DNA from 2 places in the Nonomuraea sp. NPDC050394 genome. Region 1 is predicted to be linked to the other one. Evidence: predicted binding sites of a transcription regulator. Region 1 holds the regulator's gene; the other holds the start of a gene.
The links. Region 1 encodes HspR, which represses chaperone genes until heat shock. Its sites were predicted from a motif close to ANTTGAGTCNNNNNGACTCAANT; they were not measured.

Region 1 (7,344 bases):
CTTTGACTACAAGGACGTACTCATGGCACGTGCGGTAGGTATCGACCTGGGGACGACCAACTCTGTCGTCTCGATCCTCGAGGGCGGTGAGCCCACCGTCATCGCCAACGCGCAGGGCTCGCGGACCACGCCGTCCGTGGTCGCCTTTGCGAAGAACGGCGAAGTCCTGGTCGGCGAGGTCGCCAAGCGACAGGCCGTCACCAACGTGGACCGGACCATCCGCTCCGTCAAGCGGGAGATGGGCACCAACTGGTCCCAGGAGATCGACGGCAAGAAGTTCTCCCCCCAGCAGATCAGCGCGTTCGTGCTGCAGAAGCTCAAGCAGGACGCCGAGGCGTACCTGGGCGAGAAGATCACCGACGCGGTGGTCACCGTCCCGGCGTACTTCAACGACGCCCAGCGTCAGGCGACCAAGGAGGCCGGCACCGTCGCGGGCCTCAACGTCCTGCGCATCATCAACGAGCCGACCGCGGCCGCTCTGGCCTACGGGCTCGACAAGGACCAGGACCAGACCATCCTCGTCTTCGACCTCGGCGGCGGCACGTTCGACGTGTCCCTGCTCGACGTCGGCCAGGAGGACGGCCACGGCTTCGTCGAGGTGAAGGCCACCTCCGGTGACAACCACCTCGGTGGCGACGACTGGGACCAGCGCGTCGTCGACGAGCTCGTCAAGCGCTTCCAGAACGCCCACGGCGTCGACCTGGCCAAGGACAAGATGGCGCTCCAGCGTCTCCGCGAGGCCGCGGAGAAGGCGAAGATCGAGCTGTCCAGCCAGTCCGAGACGAACATCAACCTGCCCTACATCACCGCTTCCTCCGAGGGGCCCCTGCACCTCGACGAGAAGCTCACCCGCAGCGAGTTCCAGCGGCTCACCGCCGACCTGCTCGAGCGGACCAAGGGCCCGTTCCACCAGGTCATCAAGGACGCCGGCATCAAGGTTGCCGACATCGCCCACGTGGTGCTCGTCGGCGGTTCGACCCGCATGCCCGCCGTCTCCGAGCTCGTCAAGGAGCTGACCGGCGGCAAGGAGCCCAACAAGGGCGTGAACCCGGACGAGGTCGTCGCCATCGGCGCCGCCCTGCAGGCCGGCGTGCTCAAGGGTGAGGTCAAGGACGTCCTGCTGCTCGACGTGACCCCGCTGTCGCTGGGCATCGAGACCAAGGGCGGCATCTTCACCAAGATCATCGAGCGCAACACCACGATCCCGACCAAGCGCTCCGAGGTCTTCACCACGGCCGAGGACAACCAGCCGTCGGTGCAGATCCAGGTGTACCAGGGCGAGCGTGAGATCGCTTCCTACAACAAGAAGCTGGCCACCTTCGACCTGACCGGCATCGCCCCGGCGCCGCGCGGCATCCCGCAGATCGAGGTCACCTTCGACATCGACGCCAACGGCATCGTCAACGTCTCCGCCAAGGACCTCGGCACCGGCAAGGAGCAGACGATGACGATCACCGGCGGCTCCGCGCTGCCGAAGGACGACATCGAGCGCATGATGCGCGAGGCCGAGTCCTACGCCGAAGAGGACAAGCAGCGCCGCGAGGAGGCCGAGGTCCGCAACAACGCGGACGGTCTGGCCTACCAGACGGAGAAGTTCCTGCGCGAGAACGACGACAAGGTCCCCGGCGAGATCAAGACCGAGGTCAACGATGCGCTCACCGAGCTGAAGAAGGCTCTTGAGGGCACCGACACCGACGTCATCCGCACGAGCGCCGAGAAGCTGGCGACCGTCAGCCAGAAGATGGGCTCGGCGATCTACGCTCAGAACCAGCAGCAGGGCGGCGAGGGCGCTCCGCAGGACGCCACGCCCGGCCCCGAGCAGGACAAGAGCGACGACGACGACGTGGTCGAGGCCGAGATCGTCGACGACGACCAGCCGAAGAAGGACAAGTGATGCCGGGGGCAGACGAGCCGGTGATCCGCGACAACCGCAAGATCGACCCCGAGACGGGCCAGGCGCGTCAGAGCGCCGGGTCCGACTCCCAGGACGCCGCCGGCGCGGGCACGACCCCCGCGCCCGGCGCGGGCTCCGCCAACGGCGGCGCCGAGTCGAACACCAGCGGCGCGCCCGGCTCCGACACCATCCTGCTGGCGGAGCGCACCGCCGATCTCCAGCGGCTCCAGGCGGAGTACACCAACTACCGCCGCCGGGTCGAGCGCGACCGCGTCGCGGTCCGCGAGCAGGCCATGGCCGGGATTCTCGCCGAATTCCTGCCGGTCCTCGACGACATCGGCAGGGCCCGCGACCACGGCGAGCTCACCGGCGGCTTCGCGAAGGTGGCCGAGTCGCTCGAAGCGGCCGTCACCAAGCTGGGGCTCAGCTCGTTCGGGCAGAAGGGCGACCCCTTCGACCCGACCATCCACGAGGCGCTGATGCACAGCTACTCGTCGGAAGTGTCCGAACCCACCGCCATCGAGGTGCTGCAGTCCGGGTACCGCCTCGGAGAGCGGGTGCTGCGTCCTGCGCGAGTGGCCGTGGCGGAGCCGGACGACTCACCGGCTGACGACGACAACGACGAAAACTAGGACGAAGGGCCATCGATGAGCACCAAGGACTACCTGGAGAAGGACTACTACGCCGTCCTTGGTGTGCCCAAGACCGCCACCGCAGACGAGATCAAGAAGGCTTACCGGAAGCTGGCCCGGCAGTATCACCCCGACACCAACCAGGGTGACTCCGTCAAAGAGGCCAAGTTCAAGGAGATCTCCGAAGCCAACGACATCCTGTCGGACACCAAGCGCCGCAAGGAGTACGACGAGGCCCGGACGCTGTTCGGGTCCGGCGTCGGCGGCCAGCGTCCCGGCGGTGGCGGTTTCCCGTTCGACCTCGGCGACCTGTTCGGCGGCACCGCCGGTCAGCAGAGCGGCGGTGGCGGTGGCGGCGCGGGAGAGCGGCTCGGCGACCTGTTCGGCGGGCTGTTCAACCGGGGTGGCGCCGGCACCGGCCGTACCAGCGGCACGACCAGGCCGCGGCGCGGGCAGGACATCGAGTCCGAGGTCACGCTGACCTTCACCGAGGCGGTGGAGGGCAGCACGGTCTCGCTCCGGCTGACCAGTTCGGCCGCGTGCAAGTCGTGCACCGGCACCGGCGCCAAGGCCGGCACCACGCCGCGCGTCTGCCCGACCTGTGAGGGCACCGGCGCGGCCAGCCGCAACCTGGGCAACTTCGCCTTCTCCGAGCCCTGCCGCGACTGCAAGGGCCGTGGTCTGATCGTCGACGACCCCTGCCCCGACTGCGACGGCAGCGGGCGGGCCAAGAGCACCCGTACGATCCAGGCGCGCATCCCCGCGGGGGTGGGCGACGGCCAGCGGGTCAAGCTCAAGGCCAAGGGCGCGCCGGGCGAGAACGGCGGGCCCGCGGGCGACCTCTACATCGTCACCCACGTGAAGGCGCATGCCGTCTTCGGTCGGACCGGCGACAACCTGACCATCACGGTGCCCGTGACCTTCACCGAGGCCGCGCTGGGCGCCGAGATCAAGGTCCCGATCCTCAAGGGCCTGCCGGTCACGCTGCGCATCCCCGCGGGCACTCCCAACGGGCGCACCTTCCGCGTCCGTGGCCGCGGCGTCACCCGCAAGGACGGCACCAAGGGCGACCTGCTCGCCAGCGTCGAAGTGCTCGTGCCGGAGACGCTCGATGAGAAGTCGCGTGACCTGCTGACGGAGTTCGGCACGGCCACCGCCGGTGACGACCCGCGCGCCGAACTCATCCAGCGAGCCAGAAGCGAGTAAGCCGATGGACGCCAACTATTTCGACCTGTCCGACGACACCCCCGTCTACGTCATCTCGGTGGCCGCGCAACTCTCGGGACTGCACCCGCAGACGCTGCGGCAGTACGACCGGCTCGGGCTGGTCAGCCCCGGTCGCACGGCCGGACGCGGCCGCCTCTACTCCACGCGCGACATCATCATGCTCCGCGAGGTCCAGCGCCTGTCCCAGGAAGAGGGCATCAACCTCGCCGGGATCAAGCGCATTCTCGAACTGGAGAACGAGGCCCTGCGGCTGCGTGAGGAGGTTCACCGGCTCAGGGCCGAGATGCAGATGGTGAGGGCGTTGATCCGCTACGAGCTGCCACCGGGGGCGTAAGAACACATGGACTACAAGCTCACCCAGAAGAGCCAGGAGGCGCTGTCGGGGGCCATGCGGCGCGCCGCCGCGGAAGGCAATCCGGAGATCGCCCCGGCTCACCTGCTGACCACGCTGCTGGCCCAGACGGGCGGCACCGCCGTACCTCTGCTGGAGGCCGTCGGAGCCGACTGGAAGGCGATCCGCGCGAAGTCGGAGGAACTGCTCGCGGCGCTGCCGAAGGCGCAGGGCGCCACGGTGTCGGCGCCGTCGAGCTCGCGCCAGCTCCTCACCGTGATCAACACGGCCGCGCAGCGCGCCAAGCGGCTTGAGGACGAGTACGTCTCCACCGAGCACCTGCTCGTCGCGCTCGCCGCCGACGGCGGCCAGGCCGCCGACCTGCTCAGGGCGCAGGGCGCCACGCCCGAGGCGCTGCTCGACGCCTTCGAGAAGGTACGCGGCAACGCCCGCGTCACCAGCGAGACTCCGGAAGACACCTACAAGGCGCTGGAGAAGTACGGCGTCGACCTGACCGAGCGGGCCCGCACCGGCAAGCTCGACCCGGTCATCGGCCGCGACTCGGAGATCCGGCGCGTCGTCCAGGTGCTCTCCCGGCGTACCAAGAACAACCCGGTCCTGATCGGCGAGCCCGGCGTGGGCAAGACCGCCGTCGTCGAGGGGCTGGCCCAGCGCATCGTGGCCGGTGACGTGCCCGAGTCGCTGCGCAACAAGAGGCTGATCTCGCTCGACCTGGGCGCGATGGTCGCCGGGGCCAAGTACCGGGGCGAGTTCGAGGAGCGGCTCAAGGCCGTGCTCTCCGAGATCAAGGAGAGCGACGGGCAGGTCGTGACCTTCATCGACGAGCTCCACACGGTCGTCGGCGCCGGAGCTGCCGAGGGCGCCATGGACGCGGGCAACATGCTCAAGCCGATGCTGGCCCGCGGCGAGCTGCGGATGATCGGCGCGACCACGCTCGACGAGTACCGCGAGCGCATTGAGAAGGACCCGGCGCTGGAGCGGCGCTTCCAGCAGGTCTACGTCGGCGAGCCGACCGTCGAGGACACCATCGCGATCCTGCGCGGCCTGAAGGGCCGCTACGAGGCACACCACCAGGTCGTGATCGCCGACAGCGCGCTGGTCGCCGCCGCCGCGCTGTCCGACCGCTACATCACCAACCGCTTCCTGCCCGACAAGGCCATCGACCTGGTCGACGAGGCCGCCTCCCGGCTCCGCATGGAGATCGACTCGCGGCCCGTCGAGATCGACCAGCTCCAGCGCAACGTCGACCGCATGAAGATGGAGGAGCTCGCGCTCTCCAAGGAGACCGACGAGGCCAGCCAGCAGCGCCTGGAGCGCCTGCGCAAGGAACTGGCCGACCGCCAGGAGGAGCTCAACGCCCTGGTCGGCCGCTGGGAGCGGGAGAAGGCCGGGCTCAACAAGCTCGGCGACCTGAAGAAGCAGCTCGACGAGGCCCGCAGCACCGCCGAGCGCTTCCAGCGCGACGGCAACTACGCCGAGGCCTCCAAGCTGCTCTACGACGAGGTCCCGCGGCTGGAGAAGGAGCTGGAGATCGCCGGCGCCGCCGCCCAGGAGGCCGAGTCCCAGCCGATGGTCAAGGAGGAGGTCGGCGCCGACGACATCGCCGAGGTCATCTCCTCCTGGACCGGCATCCCGGCCGGACGCCTGCTGGAGGCCGAGACCGCCAAGCTGCTGCGCATGGAGGAGGAGCTCGGCCGCCGCCTCATCGGACAGGCCCAGGCCGTCCAGGCCGTCTCCGACGCCGTACGGCGCAGCCGCGCCGGCATCTCCGACCCCGACCGGCCCACGGGATCGTTCATGTTCCTGGGCCCGACGGGCGTCGGCAAGACCGAACTGGCCAAGGCGCTGGCGGAGTTCCTGTTCGACGACGAACGGGCCATGACCCGGATCGACATGAGCGAGTACTCCGAGAAGCACAGCGTGGCCCGGCTGGTCGGCGCGCCTCCGGGATACGTCGGCTACGAGGAGGGCGGGCAGCTCACCGAGGCGGTGCGGCGGCGGCCGTACACCGTGGTGCTGCTCGACGAGGTCGAGAAGGCGCACCCCGAGGTCTTCGACATCCTCCTGCAGGTGCTCGACGACGGCCGGCTGACCGACGGGCAGGGGCGCACGGTCGACTTCCGCAACGCGATCCTCATCCTGACCTCCAACATCGGCTCGCAGTTCCTCGTCGATCCCAAGCTGGAGAACGGCGCCAAGCGCGAGGCCGTGATGGGCGCGGTGCGCAACGCGTTCAAGCCGGAGTTCCTCAACCGGCTGGACGACGTGATCCTGTTCGACGCGCTCGGCTCGGAAGAGCTGGGCCGGATCGTCGACCTGCAGATCGACCGGCTCGCCCATCGCCTGGCCGACCGGCGCATCACCCTCGACGTCACCGCGGCGGCCCGCGAGTGGCTCACGCTCACCGGCTACGACCCCATGTACGGGGCCCGGCCGTTGCGGCGGCTGGTGCAGTCGGCGATCGGCGACAAGCTGGCCAGGGAAGTACTGGCCGGGGCGGTCACCGACGGCGACACGGTCCGGGTGGACCTGGGCGACGACGAGCTCACCGTGGAGCGCGCCGCCTGAGGTCAAAGCCGATCTCCGGCCGGGGCGGCCGGGTAAGGTCTGGCCCACCCTTCGGGCAAGCACCTCTCCCTGTCCCGGCCGCGTGACTAGCTTCAGCGTTCGTCGGATCACCAAAAACGATCAGGGGGACGTGAAGTGTCATCTCGGAGCATCCGAAGCATCCTTGCGGTGGCCACTCTGACCACGGGAGTGAGCTGGCTGGTCGCGGGCCCCGCGCTGGGGGCGGACTACTGCGCCGACAGGGTCGCCGCCCTGCGGGCGCCCACCACGGTGGCCTCGGTCTGCGAGGAACTGCTCGACCTGCGGATGAGCGGCAACTACGGCGACAAGATGACCGCGCCCAAGGACAGCGATCTGGCGATGTCCGCCGAGACGCTGGCCAGGAAGGCGGGCCTGCCGGGCCTGTCGAAGGCGTCGGCGGTACTGAGCCTGGCGGACCTGGGCGGTGTTGCCGCGGCCGCCGGCGCGCCGTCGATGCCCACCGGCTCGCCGGGTGTGTCAGGCCTGAGGAGCGTGCTGGACGTGCCCACCGCGCCCGATCTGCCGGGTCTGCCCAACACCCCGGCGATCCCCGGCACGCTGGCGGCGCTGCCGCCGGTGCCGGTCGAGGGCGAGGTGCCCGCGCTGCCCGACGCGTCCGGCCTGGTGGCCGGCGTGGAAGCCCCGATCGC
Region 2 (7,344 bases), on a different contig from region 1:
GCCACCAACCCGGTCGACCCGGGCGAAGCCCCGTACACCGCGACCTACTGGGGTGGTTACGCCCACCGCACCGCGTACTACTCGCGTGACTTCGCCCACCAGCTCGACGGCGCGCACATCCTGGGCTTCGACGCCGAGAACAAGAACATGCTGCGCTCGTTCGCCGCCAGCGCCACGCCGGAGCACAAGTTCTATCCGGTGTGGGCGATCAACTTCGACGCCAAGACCTGGCACACCATCGACTACAAGTCGCCCACGAACTTCGTGCGCGAGGTGCCGGCCACGTTCGAGCTGGTCGAGAAGGCCAACCAGGCCTTCCGCTGGACCGGCGACCGCGCCTACCTCGACGACCCGGTCTTCTGGGACTACTACCGCAACGCCACGACCGGCTTCGTCGAGCAGCACGACGGCGCCAAGCCGAACGGCGTCGCCGAGGGCACCGGCAGGGGCATCTTCCAGGGCGTGGCCAGCTACAACGAGGTCAGCCGCGAGCCGCTGGCCGAGGCCGGAGACGGCATCGGCGCCCAGTACCAGGCCTACCGCGCGCTGGCCGACATGGCCCTGGACAAACGCGAGATACGCCTGTCGATGGAGACCGGGGCCCGCGCCCGCGACCTCAAGCGCTACTTCAACCAGACATGGAGCGTGAAGCCCGGCTCGGAGGAGTTCGTCCGCGCCTACACGATCGACGGCGCCCCGCTGACCGGCTTCGGCAAGGAGAACAGCTGGTTCATGCCGATGAAGGGCATCATCGACGCGGGCCCGCGCAACGACGCCTACCTCGACTTCGTCGACACGCAGGCCTCGGGCCCCGACCGGCCGGCCAACATCGAGGCGATCACCTACCTGCCCGACACCTTCTTCCGCCACAACCGCAACGACACCGCCTGGAAGTGGATGCAGCACGTCTACGACCAGCGCGACGCCCGCCACGTCAGCAACCGCCAGGGACTCAACGGCGACTACCCGGAGGTGCCGTTCACCCTGGTCAGCCAGACCGTCGAGGGCCTCATGGGCGTCCAGCCCGACGCCCCGAGGCGCACGGTCGCCACCCAGTCGCGCCTGCCCGGCGACATCCCCTGGCTGCGCGTGGACGCCGTCCCGGTCGGCGGCGGCACCGTGGACGTCCGCCACGACGGCCGGACCTCGACCACCTTCACCAACCGCACCGGCGGGCTCACGTTCTGGGAGGCCCGCTTCCCGGCCGGGCACCGCGAGCTGACGATCGCCGGGCACCGTGTGCCGGGCATCCAGAAGACGATCGACGGCGTCCGCTACACCGTCGCGATCCTGCCGGTCCGCGACGGCCAGACGGTCACGGCCTCGGTCACGAGCTGACGTTCGCGGGACCGGCGGCGTTCAGTCTCCCGGGCGGACGAGGCCGGTCTCGTAGGCGTAGACGATGGCCTGGGCGCGGTCGCGCAGGCCGAGTTTGGTCAGCACACGGCCCACGTGCGTCTTGACCGTCTGCTCCGAAAGGATCAGCTTGGCGGCGACCTCCTGGTTGGACAGGCCGCGCGAGACCAGGACGAGGACCTCGGTCTCGCGCTCGGTCAGCCGGCCCAGGCGGCGGGTGGACGGGGCGCGCGGGCCGCCGAGGCGGGCGAACTCGCGGATGAGGCGCCGGGTCACCGCGGGGGCCAGGAGGGCGTCGCCGCCGGCGACCACACGGACGGCCTCGGCGAGCTGGATGGCCGAGGCGTCCTTCAGCAGGAAGCCGCTGGCACCGGAGCGCAGGGCCTCGTAGACGTAGTCGTCCAGATCAAAGGTGGTCAGGATCAGGATTTTGGCCGGAATATCCTCGCGTTGAGCGATGATTCGGGTTGCTTCAAGGCCGTCCATCACCGGCATGCGGACGTCCATCAGGATCACGTCGGGCCGCAGCTGCGCCGCCCGCTCGACCGCCTGCGCGCCGTCGGCCGCCTCGCCCACCACCTCGATGTCGCTCTGGGCGCCGAGGAAGACGGTGAAGCCGGTGCGTACCATGCCCTGGTCGTCGGCGATCATGACCTTGATCACGCCGCCTCCAGGGGCAGCCGGGCGACGACCTCGAAGCCGTCGGCGATCGGCCCCGCCTCCAGGGTGCCGCCGAGCAGCACCGCGCGTTCCCGCATGCCCACGAGCCCGTGCCCGGCCCCGGCCGAGGATTCGGCGGGCCCGGCGCCTGGGCCGTTGGCGACCCGTACGACCAGTTCGTCCCGCTCCCGCGCGACCTCCAGGGAGACGGTCGCGCCCGGCGCGTGCCGCATGACGTTGCTCAGCGACTCCTGCACGATCCTGTACGCCGACAGTCCCACGGCCTGCGACACCTCCTCCACCTGCGGCGATCTTCTGAACAACACGGCCAGCCCGGCCGCCCGCGCGTTGGCCACGAGCGCGTCGATCCGCTCCAGGTCCGGCTGCGGCGTGGTCTCCTTGCGCCCGTCGGCGTCGCGCAGCACACCGAGCACCTGCCGGAGCTGGGCGATCGCGTCCAGCGACAGCGAGCGGATCACCGCCAGCCCCTCCTCCAGCTGCCTGGCGTCCCCGGCCGCCTTGAGCGGCACCGCCTCGGCCTGGATGGCGATCACCGACATGTGGTGCGCGACCACGTCGTGCAGCTCGCGCGCGATGCGCGCCCTTTCCTCCAGTACGGCCTGCGCCCCCTCGGCCACCACCTTGAGCTGCGACTCCTCGGCCAGCTTCGCCGAGGCCCCGCGCCGGGCCCGCACGTTGTAGCCGAGCACCAGCGGCACCGCGAAGACGGCCCCGCCGATCGGCAGCACGTTGGCGTTGACCACCCCGAGGAAGAGCATCGACACGACCCACGCCACGATCGACACGGCCTCGGAGTTGCGCGAGGCCACGGTGTAGAGGACCAGCAGGTACGTCAGGACCAGCGGCCACGTGTACGTGACACCCTGCTCGGGGAACCCGTCGATCATCCGGTCGACGTACACGTACGCGGGCATGGTCACCAGCGCCGTCCGCCACGCTCCCAGCGGCCAGCGGTCCCGCAGGGCCACGGGCAGGGAGAGCGCCAGGAAGGCCGTGTTGAGCACCAGCGCCCCGGGCGGCTCCATGTTGCGCTCGTCGAGCCGCACCCACAGGTCGGTCGCGGCCGTGCCGAAGAGGAAGAGCGCGAGGGTCAGGTCGGCCAGCCGTACCCCGTCGAGGGTGGTGAAGGGGGCCAGCCAGCGCGGCGCGGTGACGCGCGTGCGGCGGTTGGCGAGAGGAGGCGGCTCGGCTTTGCCCGTGAACAGTGCGAACTTCACCAGCCGCACCAGGGCGGATATCACCTGAATGACCTTATGTCCGGCGCCAGGTAGCCCGCGTCACTCTCAAGGGGTACTTACATGATTACGATCGCCGTGAGCGAACATCGGCAAGCTTGGGAACAATCAGAGGCTCTGATGAATTGAGTCGGTATAACTCAACCCTTTGGAGTTCGCATGAGTGAGAAGCTGATCCTCCCGGTGCTGCCGCTGGACGACGAGGTCGTCCTGCCCGGAATGGTGGTGCCGCTCGACCTGTCTGACTCCGAGGTGCGTGCCGCGATAGACGCCGCCCAGGCATCCGGTGGCAACAAGCCACGGGTGCTTCTCGTTCCCCGGATCGACGGCAGATATGGCGCGATCGGCGTGCAGGCCGTGGTGGAGCAGGTCGGAAGACTGCCGGGCGGTGAGCCGGCGGCGGTCGTACGCGGCGTGAACCGCGTGCGCGTGGGCACCGGCACCACCGGGCCCGGCGCGGCCCTGTGGGTCGAGGCCGACAGCGTCGACCGCGTGGAGGCCGGGGAGCAGGCGCATGAGCTGGCCCGCGAGTACAAGGCGCTGGCCACGACCATCCTGCAGAAGCGCGGCGCGTGGCAGGTGGTCGACCAGGTCAACCAGATCGACGACCCCTCCGTGCTGGCCGACAGCTCCGGCTACACGCCGTGGCTGACCACCGCGCAGAAGGTCGAACTGCTGGAGGCGCCCGACCCGGCCGACCGGCTCGCGAAGCTGGTCGACTGGTCCCGCGAGCACCTCGCCGAGCTCGACGTCGCCGAGACGATCCGCAAGGACGTCCAGGAGGGCATGGAGAAGCAGCAGCGCGAGTTCCTGCTGCGCCAGCAGCTCGCCGCCGTCCAGAAGGAGCTCAGGGAGCTCAAGGGCGACTCGGCCGAGAGCGAGGAGGAGGACTACCGCGTCCGCGTCGAGGCCGCCGACCTGCCCGAGAAGGTGCGCGAGGCCGCGCTCAAGGAGGTCGACAAGCTGGAGCGGACCTCCGACCAGTCGCCCGAGACCGGCTGGATCCGCACGTGGCTCGACACCGTCCTCGACATCCCCTGGAACACCAGGACCGACGACACCTACGACATCAACGGCGCCCGTGAGGTGCTGGACTCCGACCACACCGGCCTCGACGACGTCAAGGACCGCATCATCGAGCACCTGGCCGTGCGCAAGCGCCGCCAGGACAAGGGCCTCGGCGTGGTGGGCGGCCGCCGCAGCGGCGCCGTCCTCGCCCTCGCCGGTCCTCCCGGAGTCGGCAAGACCTCGCTCGGCGAGTCCGTCGCGCGCTCGATGGGCCGCAAGTTCGTCCGCGTCGCCCTCGGCGGCGTACGCGACGAGGCCGAGATCCGCGGCCACCGGCGCACCTACGTGGGCGCGCTGCCCGGCCGCATCGTCCGCGCGATCAGGGAGGCGGGCTCCATGAACCCCGTCGTCCTGCTCGACGAGGTCGACAAGGTCGGCGCCGACTACCGGGGCGACCCGACCGCGGCGCTGCTCGAAGTACTCGACCCGGCCCAGAACCACACCTTCCGCGACCACTACCTCGAGGTCGAGCTCGACCTGTCGGACGTGCTCTTCCTGGCCACGGCCAACGTCCTGGAGGCCATCCCCGGGCCGCTGCTCGACCGTATGGAGGTCGTCACCCTCGACGGCTACACCGAGGACGAGAAGCTCGCCATCGCCCGCGACCACCTGCTGCCCAAGCAGCTCAAGCAGGCCGGTTTCGAGGCCACGGAGATCTCCTTCGAGGACGGCGCGCTGCGCCGCCTGGCCACCGAGTACACCCGCGAGGCGGGCGTGCGCTCCCTGGAGCGCGCGGTCGGCCGGGTGATCCGCAAGATCGCGGCGAAGGACGAGGTCCCCGTCACGGTCAGCGCCGAGGCGCTCGTCGACTACCTCGGCCGTCCGCGGTTCGTGCCCGAGTCGTCGCTGCCGGAGTCCAAGCAGCGCACCTCGGTGCCCGGCGTGGCCACCGGCCTGGCGGTCACCGGAGCGGGCGGCGACGTCCTCTACGTCGAGGCGTCGCTGGCCGACCCCGAGACCGGCGACACCGGGCTCACGCTCACCGGCCAGCTCGGCGACGTGATGAAGGAGTCGGCCAGGATCGCCCTGTCCTACCTCCGCAGCCACGGCGCGGAGCTGGAACTGCCGGTCACCGCGCTGAAGGACCGGTCGGTGCACGTGCACTTCCCGGCCGGCGCCGTCCCGAAGGACGGTCCGTCGGCGGGCGTCACGCTCACCACCGCCCTGGCCTCGCTGCTGTCCGGCCGCCTCGTCCGCAACGACGTCGCGATGACCGGCGAGATCTCCCTCACCGGGCGGGTCCTGCCGATCGGCGGCGTCAAGCAGAAGCTGCTCGCGGCGCACCGGGCGGGCATCACCACGGTGCTCATCCCGGCCCGCAACGAGCCCGACCTGGACGATCTGCCCCAGGAGATCCGCGACGAGCTGACCATCCACGCGGTCGGCGACGTGCGCGAGGTCCTGGACATCGCCCTCGCCCCGGCCAAGGTCGCCGCCTCCGCGGCCGCCTGACGCCTCCCGTTCCTGCCCCGCCGTACCAGCTGGATCTGGTACGGCGGGGCAGCTTGGCGTTCCCCGTGAGGCAGCTCACAACGGGCCGGGGGAATAGGGCGCGGTAAAGAGGTCGTTGGCACCAGCGTGAACGAGGCATACACGACAGACATGAGCGCCATGGGCGACATCATGTGTCGGGGCATGCGCCGAATGCGGGCGATGGCCTGTCCGGCCCGCTGAGCGACCCGCCCGCCCGTTCTCGCCGAAGGTACTTCCTCATGATCGCACCACCCAGCTACGTGCTGCGCAGGCTCAGCCACCTGCCCTTCCACCCCGGCACGCGCTAGCCATTCCCCCTCACCAGCCTGTTCCAGCTTGAGTTCGTCTCAGCGGCCCGCCGGCGCGTGGTCGCCATCCGTGATGGGGAAATTTCGTGATCCAGGCTTCTGGCCTGCGCAAGCAGTACGGGGACACCGCCGCGCTCGACGGCGTCGACCTGCACGTGCGCAAGGGCGAGATCTTCGGCGTGCTCGGCCAGAGCGGCGCCGGCAAGAGCACGCTGCTGCGCTGCGTCAACCTCCTCGAACGCCCCGACGCCGGCACCGTCACCGTCGACGGCCAGGACCTGACCCGGCTCGGCGACCGCGAGCTCAACCAGGCCCGCCAGCGCATCGGCATGATCCACCAGCACTTCGCCCTGCTGTCGTCGCGGACCGTCGCGGGCAACGTGGCGTTCCCACTGGAGGTCATGGGCGTGCCCCGGGCCGAACGCGAACGCCGCGTGGCCGAGCTCCTCGACCTCGTCGGGCTCGGCGGGCGCGGCGCCGACCGCCCGAGGCAGCTGTCCGGCGGCCAGAAGCAGCGGGTCGGCATCGCCAGGGCCCTGGCCGGCAACCCGGCGGTCCTGCTGTCCGACGAAGCCACCTCCGCCCTGGACCCCGCCACCACCGACTCCATCCTGGCGCTCCTGAAGCGCCTCAACACCGAACTCGGCCTCACCATCCTGCTGATCACCCACGAGATGAACGTCGTCAAGGCGGTCTGCGACTCGGTGGCCATCATGGCCGGCGGCCGCATCGAGGAATCCGGCACCATCGCCGGCCTCATCCGCACCCCGCTCTCGCGCCTGACCCGCGAGATCTTCCCCCTGCCCGCGCCGTCACCGGGCGACATCACCCTCACCTTCACCGGCCACGCCGACGAGCCGGTGATCTCGGAGGTCGTCCGCAAGTTCGACGCCGACGTCAACGTGCTGGGCGGCGCCATCGAAGACCTGGCCGGCTCCCGTGTGGGCCGCCTGCGCGTCACCCTCTCCGGCGACCCGGCCGCGCTCTCATACCTGCGCGACAAGGGCCTGCTCGTGGAGGTGGCCCCGTGACCCACTCCCATGCCGCCCGTCCGTCGCGGCGGCCCGCCGGTCTTCGTGCTCTTCCGGTTCGGGTGGCCGTCGTTGGTGCTCTTCCCGTTCGGGTGGCCGTCCTAGGCGCTCGTCCCGTTCTAGTGGCCGTTCTTCGCGCTCATCCGGTACGGCGGGGCCAGGTGGGCGCCGCCCGCCGCCGTGGGCTCGCGC

Region 2: lon (endopeptidase La) is a predicted target of HspR. The motif match lies at 3,396-3,418, and genes of this name have one in related genera.

The regions. Positions count from the first base shown of each region.
Region 1 is NZ_JBITIO010000011.1:166,530-173,873, reverse strand. Features, by position in the region: gene dnaK (molecular chaperone DnaK) at 23-1,894, shown strand; gene grpE (nucleotide exchange factor GrpE) at 1,894-2,526, shown strand; gene dnaJ (molecular chaperone DnaJ) at 2,542-3,732, shown strand; gene ACIBKY_RS35980 (heat shock protein transcriptional repressor HspR) at 3,737-4,087, shown strand; gene clpB (ATP-dependent chaperone ClpB) at 4,094-6,673, shown strand; gene ACIBKY_RS35970 (hypothetical protein) at 6,842-7,344, shown strand, end outside.
Region 2 is NZ_JBITIO010000002.1:855,785-863,128, reverse strand. Features, by position in the region: gene ACIBKY_RS12015 (CBM35 domain-containing protein) at 1-1,338, shown strand, start outside; gene ACIBKY_RS12010 (response regulator) at 1,360-2,019, opposite strand; gene ACIBKY_RS12005 (sensor histidine kinase) at 2,016-3,278, opposite strand; gene lon (endopeptidase La) at 3,432-5,792, shown strand; gene ACIBKY_RS11995 (methionine ABC transporter ATP-binding protein) at 6,208-7,152, shown strand.